Mucilaginibacter gracilis: one gene and its partner. The protein of the gene in region 2 binds, or shares a complex with, the protein of the main gene of each other region. Links are inferred from orthologs where the notes say so. Each region holds a gene or a part of one and is shown on either strand. Other genes may lie near its edges. The genes, in order: BDD43_RS28665 and smc.

Region 1 (3,081 bases), 190 kb from region 2 along the record:
TATTTTTTTGGCCATTTTAAACGCATCGGGGCCGTATGATGATATTTTGCTCAACATACGGGCAATATCGTCCCTAAAGCGGTTATAAGGTTTTGAGGTTGAAATATCAGTTAAGTACTCTTTAAGGGCACCCACGTTAGGGTCAATAGCCATGTTGTTATCGTTTAAAATAACAAGCAGGTTACTGTTTTCTATACCGGCATGGTTAAGCGCTTCAAAGGCAAGCCCGGCTGTCATGGAGCCATCGCCAATAACGGCTACGTGCTGCCTGTTGGTTTCGCCTTTGTATTGCGATGCTACCGCCATACCCAAAGCCGCCGAAATGGAGGTTGATGAGTGGCCCACGCCAAAAGTATCATATTCGCTCTCTGAGCGTTTTGGGAAACCGCTTATGCCGCCATAAACGCGGTTGGTATCAAAAATATCGCGCCGGCCGGTTAGTATTTTGTGGCCGTAGGCCTGGTGGCCAACATCCCAAACCAATTGGTCGTAAGGTGTGTCTAATATATAATGCAGGGCAACTGTTAACTCTACAACGCCTAAGCTGGCACCAAAATGGCCGCCATTAACCGAAACGATGTCAATAATATACTGACGGAGCTCCTGGCTAAGTTGCTTTAGTTCTTCTTCCTTAAGTTGCTTTAAATCAGAAGGGTAGTTAATTTTTTGCAGTAAATTTCCCGCAGATACTTTCATCAATTATGTTCGTGTGGATTAAAGATACAAATTAAGTTATTTAGTTGCTAAAAACCATGACAAATCGTTGTCATTTATTTTATGATGCTTTTTTGATTCGGTTTAGTGTTCAACTCAATATTGCGGACTCCCGACTCAATACTAAACACATAATTAAGTCAGTGGCGGCAGGTATTGTTGTTATACTTTGCTATTTTTAATGCCTTACTTGTTTTAAAACGTTTATTTTTGGAGGCTAATCATGGTTGAAGAAGGTTTCGAAATTCATTTACCCCAGTTTGAAGGTCCGTTTGATCTGCTTCTGTTCTTTATAGAGCGGGATGAGCTGGATATACACGAAATTTCGATAGCCAAAATAACCGACGATTTTTTGTCGTACATCCACCAGATGAACAGCCTTAATATGGAGCTGGCCAGCGAATTTATTTTTGTTGCCGCTACGCTGATGCGCATTAAGGCCAAAATGTTGTTACCACGCTACGAAGTTGACGCAGACGGCAACGAGATTGACCTTAAAGAAGACCTGATACGCAAGCTTATTGAGTACAAAAAGTTTAAATTGGTTTGCGAAGAGCTTAAACCCCTGGAAGAAGACAGGCTTAAACAAGAGAAGCGCGGAGCCATACACCTGGATATGGAGGCCGTTGCCGAATTGGCCGCGCCTGGCGAGGAGCTTGAAAGTTTTGACCTGTATAAGTTAATGATGGTTTATAGCCGGGTTATGACGCGTTACAAAAGCAAAAGCCAGGAAGTAAAGCATACCGTGGTGCAATACCCTTACACTATTGAGAAGCAAAAGAAGGCTATTAGCGCATTGCTGGCCATTAACAAACGGCTCGATTTTAGCGCAATACGTACAAACTCGGAAAACAGGGTTCACTTTGTGTATAACTTTTTGGCCGTGCTAGAGATGCTTCAGCAAGAATTGGTTGACATACAGATAGGCCTGGGGTATAACAATTTCTGGATATCGCCAAGGGCGGAAAGCTGATAACATGCCCTATAGCGGGGCCTACCTGATAAAATAATTAGTATGTGGCGTTGTATTATAGCCCTATAACATAGCTAAATTTCTATAGAACAACTCATTAAACCAAATAAAATTTGGCTACCTTTGCGGCATTAATTCAACCCCTCATGAAAAGAGATAAACTTATTTTTGATTTATTGGAAGAAGAGTTGCAGCGCCAGGAAGAAGGCCTGGAACTGATAGCATCAGAAAACTTTGTAAGCAAGCAAGTTATGGAAGCTGCTGGCTCGGTTGCAACCAATAAATATGCCGAAGGCTTACCCGGTAAACGCTATTATGGTGGCTGCGAAATTGTAGACGAAATAGAAACTATTGCTATTGAGCGGGCTAAACAATTATTTAACGCTGCCTGGGCAAACGTACAACCGCACTCGGGCGCGCAAGCCAATGCAGCAGTAATGCTGGCCTGTTTACAACCTGGCGATAAAATATTGGGTTTTGATCTTTCGCATGGCGGGCACTTAACACATGGTTCGCCGGTAAATTTTTCGGGTAAGTTGTACAAGCCATTTTTTTACGGCGTGGTAAAAGAAACCGGGTTAATTGATTATGATAAATTAAAAGAAGTTGCTTTAAAAGAAAAGCCCAAAATGATAATTTGCGGTGCTTCGGCATACTCGCGCGATTGGGATTACGAATTTATACGCCAGGTTGCCGATGAAGTTGGTGCCCTTGTTTTGGCAGATATTTCGCACCCGGCAGGTTTAATTGCCCGTGGTTTGCTTACAGATCCGCTTCCGCATTGCCATATTGTTACCACTACCACCCACAAAACATTACGCGGCCCGCGTGGCGGAATGATTATGTTAGGCAAGGATTTTGAAAACCCATGGGGACTAAAAACACCTAAAGGCGAGGTTAGAATGATGTCGGCTATATTAGATTCGGCTGTATTCCCCGGTACGCAAGGCGGGCCGCTTGAGCACATCATCGCTGCAAAGGCCATCGCTTTTGGCGAAGCTTTAAGCGATAACTACATGAAATATGTTGTACAGGTTAAAAAAAATGCCGCCGTAATGGCCGCTGCGTTTATTAAGCTTGGTTATAACATCGTTTCGGGCGGTACAGATAATCACCTGATATTGCTTGATTTGCGTAACAAAAATATTTCCGGAAAAGATGCCGAGAACGCTTTAGTTAAGGCTGATATTACTGTTAACAAAAACATGGTTCCGTTTGATGATAAATCTCCGTTTGTAACATCGGGTATCCGCGTGGGTACGGCCGCAATTACAACGCGTGGTTTAAAAGAAAAAGAAATGGAAAAAATTGTTGAATTGATAGACTCGGTGATAAAAGACCACGAAAGTGAAGCCAATATTAAAAAAGTTCGTAAAAAGGTTAACGAATTAACG
Region 2 (4,389 bases):
CTTTTCAATACCCGATAAGCAAATAGAAAGCACTAACGGCGTACCCACACTATCTGTTGCCCAACAAGCCGAGCTAAACAGTAAAATTAAAGACCATAATGCCTTTACCGGAATGTTATTTAAGGATAGATTTAAAGCAAGGCGAAGACATTAATTTCAATGTGCGGATGTGCAGATGAGTAAATGATTTTGATGTGCGGATGAGTAAATGTGCAAATGATTTTGATGTGTACACATAATTTCAATGTGTGAATGAATAAATACTGAAGAATTTTTATATCTCATCATTTCATTTGCACACCTGCACATTGAGCCTTGTTTAGATTTGACAACTTTTTAAAAGTTGTCAAATCTTCTCTCCATTTGCACACCTGCATATTTACTCATCTGCACATCGAGCCGCAACGCGGCTTTAATCTGCCAGTTCGCGCATATCTACCGGCACTACGCGTGATATACCCTGCTCAACCATGGTTACGCCGTAAATAATATCGGTGCTGGCAATGGTGCGTTTGTTGTGCGATACGATGATGAACTGCGATTCCTTTGAAAACTTGCGGATAATGTTGTTAAACTTATCAATATTGGTATCGTCAAGCGGGGCGTCAACCTCATCAAAAATACAGAAGGGAGCAGGTTTTAGCAGGTAGAGCGAAAATAGGATGGCTGTAGCCGTAAGCGTTTTTTCGCCGCCCGACAGTTGGTTGATAGACAATGGCCTTTTACCTTTAGGCTTGGCAATAATATCAATGTCTGATTCGAGCGGATTATTGGGGTCGCTCAATATCAAATCGCACGAATCCTCTTCGTTAAATAACGACCGGAATACTTTAATAAAGTTTTCGCGAACCATTGTAAAGGCCAGCATAAATTTTTCTTTAGCCGTGTCGTCAATCTCCTGTATAGTTGCAAGTAACGAAAACTTGGCTTCGCTTAAATCCTTTTTTTGTGTCTGTATAAACTGATAGCGTTCGCTCATTTCCTGGTAGGCTTCAACAGCCATAGGGTTAATGGGGCCAAACTCGTCCAGTTGTTTTTTTAGCTTTTCGGTTTTTTCGCGCAGGCCACTTTCATTTTCGTCCTCAGGTACTTCTGTTTCAAGCAAATCTTCTATATCAACACTAAACTCAACCGATAGTCTTTCTTTTAAAGCGTTTAGTTCCAGTTTAAGGTTGTTCTTTTCGTCTTTTAGTTTATTTTCAATAGCCTCGGCGTTATCTTTATTGCGCCTCAAATTGCTGATCTCGTTTTCGGCAAACGTTATCTTTTCGCGAAAAGCGTAGTATTCTTGTTCGGCTGTTTGTGCCGCCTTTTCCAGTTCTTCACGCTGGCCATACATTTCAAGCAGGTCATCGTCCGAGTGGTCGCTCTGCTTCATGTTATCCATAATGGCAGCTTTTACCACATCCAATTCGGCTTTGTTTTGTTTAATACGCTGGTCTAAATTTTCCTGCTGTATTTCACGGTAGTCAAGGTCTTTAGCCAATCCGGCTACCCTGTTTTGTTGCTGGTGAAAGGCTATATTCTCCTGGTTATACCGCGCCGATTGTACAGATAAATGTTCGGATAGTTCGGCAAAAGCCTCCTGTTTTTCGGCAAGCAATTCGCTTTGCTCCAGCTTTTGCAATTTTAGTTCGGCAACGGTAGGTAATAACTTTTCCTTATCGGCAAGTATGCTATCTATTTTTTGCGCTATATCCTGCTTGCGGTTGCGGCTGCTTTCAATAAAAGTTTGGTACTGTTCGCGGCGCGTTTTTACGGTTATTAATTGCGTGTTTAACTGGTTTAGCTGCTGTTGCTTTTGGTTAATTTCGGCAGTTTTGCCCGATGCCCGCAAGGTTGTTAACTGTACTTGCAGCTCATTAATCTGGCTTTTGTATTGCGCTATTTTGCCTTCGTGGGTTTTAATTTCTTTAGCCAGTATCTCCAGGTTTTTTGCCCGGCCAATACGCTTACCCTCAAACAACCCTACCGAACCGCCCGACATGGTAAAGGTTGATTTGCTGAACTTGCCGCTCATACCCAGCAAGGCAATGCCTTGCGGCAATAGCTGGTTGTTGAGTTCGGTTTCGGCCTGGTCGTTTACCAGGTAAACGTTTTTAAGCAGGTGCGCACAAAGCGGATAGTAGCGGTTATCTACCTCAATAACATCTAATGCAGGTATCCAGTTATCGGGCCGGTTAAATGCTTCGGGCCTGCCATCAGCAGGGTAATTGCTCAGTATAAAAAATTGCGCGCGCCCCCTTGCCGATTTACTGAGCAGGTTAATGGCGCTTATCGCTTCATCATAATTTTCAACCACATAGTGGTTCATTAACGGCTCAAGGTAGTTTTCAATGGCAACGCGGTAATCTTCGCGGCAAAATAAAACATCGCTAAATAGCGGAGCATTACGTGCCCAATCGCTGTTTTTCTTTAAAAACCGTATCGATTCGGGGAAGCCTTCCAGGTTATCAACCATACTTTTGGTAAGGTTGTATTCGTTTTGTTTGGCATCAAGTTTACGGCCCTCTTGGGTTAAGGTGTCTTTAGTGGTGCTAAGGTTGGCCTCGGTTTCGCGCAGTTTTTCTGCAAGACTACGTTCAAAGTCTATAGCGGCCTGGTGCTCTTGTTCCAGTGTTGCGGTACGGGTTTCAAGCTCGGCAATGGCATCGTTAAAACTGCTTAGTTCGGCTTCTTTATTATCGGCATCGGCCATGTTGCGCTGGCTCTCCTGCTCTAAGGCCTGCTGCTGTATTTGTAAAATGTCTAGGTCTTTCTCGGCCTTGTATATCTGGTTTTGCAGCCTGTTGTTAATATTGCCTATTTCGTCAAGTTCGGCTTTGGCGCCCAATTGGCCCTGGCGGTACTCGTCAACAACGCTTTTTAGTTCGGCAAGGTTTTCTCTCAGCGTTTCAAGTTTTTCATCCTCCTGCAAACGCTCTTCGGACAGGCGCTTAATATTGTAAAGTACGTGGTTAAGCTGGTTGGTGTCTTTTTCCAACTCATCGCTTAAACGCGCCTCTTTATCTTTCTGAAATTTTAACTGCTCGTTCTTTATCTTTTTCTCGCTCTCGTAAGCCTTAATTTTTGCTACGTATTCGTTAGTGGCCTTTTGCTGCGTGGCCAGGTTTTTTTCTTTGGTAAGGCTGTCCAGCTTTTGCTGCTGTAAACCGGCTTCCAGGGTATCAATATGGGTTACTATGGCCGATTTTTCTATCGTTTGTTTCTGCTCCAGATCCTCTATCTTTTTCAGCGAATCGCTAAAGGATACAATGCGGAACGAGGCCAGCATAATACTTAACGTTTTATACTGCTCTTTTAAACGGTAATAGCGTTCGGTTTTTTTAGCCTGGTTCTCTAAGGTTTTTAGGTTTTTTTCAATCTCAAATAGCAGGTCCTCAACCCGTTCAAGGTCGGCTTCGGTTTCTTTAAGTTTGTTGAGGGTTTGCTTTTTGCGAAGCTTGTATTTGGATATGCCCGATGCTTCTTCAAACAAAGTGCGGCGCGAGTTTTCTTTATTAGAGATGATCTCCTCAATCATTTTCAACTCAATGATGGAGTACGAATCCGAGCCTACACCGGTATCTAAAAACAAATCGGTTATATCTTTTAAGCGGCATTGCACATCGTTAAGCCGGTATTCGCTCTCGCCGGTGCGGTAAAGCTTGCGCGTTAACGTAACCTGCGAAAACTCGGTAGGCAATATGTTTTTGGTGTTATCAAACGTAAGTGATACTTCGGCAAGGTTACCCGGTTTACGGCTTTTGCTCCCGTTAAATATCACATTCTCCATTTTTTCCGACCGCAGCGCACGGGTGCTCTGCTCGCCTAATACCCAACGAATGGCATCAACCACGTTTGATTTTCCACAACCATTAGGGCCAACAATGGCTGTTATGCCCTCATTAAAATTGATGGTTATTTTATCCCCAAAACTCTTAAAACCCTTAACTTCTAAACGTGTAAGCTGCATTATGTATTTAAACCCGGTATCTCAAAATCATAAATTTGTAATTGCGGGAAACGAAGCAAACACAAGGAAGCAATATTCGCCCTGTATAGTTCGCCGTTCTTCGTGCGGTTGCCACGCTACCACTCGCAATTACATAGTTTTATTGTTGTATTATCGCTCGCAATGACACTACTATATATCAGGTTTTGAAATTAGCGAAATGCTTTTATTTAATTAAATAAAACTTTTACGTTGCAAAGTTATTTAGTGTTTAACAACATAATTAACCCAATTTACCATGAAAATAGCAATATTTGGAGCCGCCGGGCGCATAGGCAGCCGTATAGTTACCGAAGCACTTAACCGTGGGCATCATGTTACCGCCATAGCGCGTAAACCCGAAACTTATACCCTGATACATGAACGCCTTACGGTTGCCAGGGGCGATATTTTTG

What was found.
Region 1: the proteins of smc (region 2) and BDD43_RS28665 are in contact, whole or in part, in a crystal structure (PDB 3ZGX), measured with the Bacillus subtilis proteins. The link is inferred for Mucilaginibacter gracilis from one-to-one orthologs.

What each region holds. Positions count from the first base shown.
Region 1 is NZ_RBKU01000001.1:6,421,291-6,424,371, reverse strand. What follows is about bases 59-2,812. They hold BDD43_RS28665 (segregation and condensation protein A), read left to right. Parts: upstream 59-937; coding sequence 938-1,687; downstream 1,688-2,812. Other genes in these bases: glyA (serine hydroxymethyltransferase), read left to right, coding at 1,834-2,812; dxs (1-deoxy-D-xylulose-5-phosphate synthase), read right to left, coding at 59-696. In the rest of the region: more of dxs, read right to left, coding at 1-58; more of glyA, read left to right, coding at 2,813-3,081. UniProt on the Bacillus subtilis protein: Participates in chromosomal partition during cell division. May act via the formation of a condensin-like complex containing Smc and ScpB that pull DNA away from mid-cell into both cell halves.
Region 2 is NZ_RBKU01000001.1:6,236,213-6,240,601, reverse strand. Bases 213-4,274 are described here. They hold smc (chromosome segregation protein SMC), read right to left. Parts: upstream 3,956-4,274; coding sequence 413-3,955; downstream 213-412. Other genes in these bases: BDD43_RS27845 (NAD(P)-dependent oxidoreductase), read left to right, coding at 4,233-4,274. Also shown: BDD43_RS27855 (S41 family peptidase), read left to right, coding at 1-154; more of BDD43_RS27845, read left to right, coding at 4,275-4,389. UniProt on the Bacillus subtilis protein: Required for chromosome condensation and partitioning.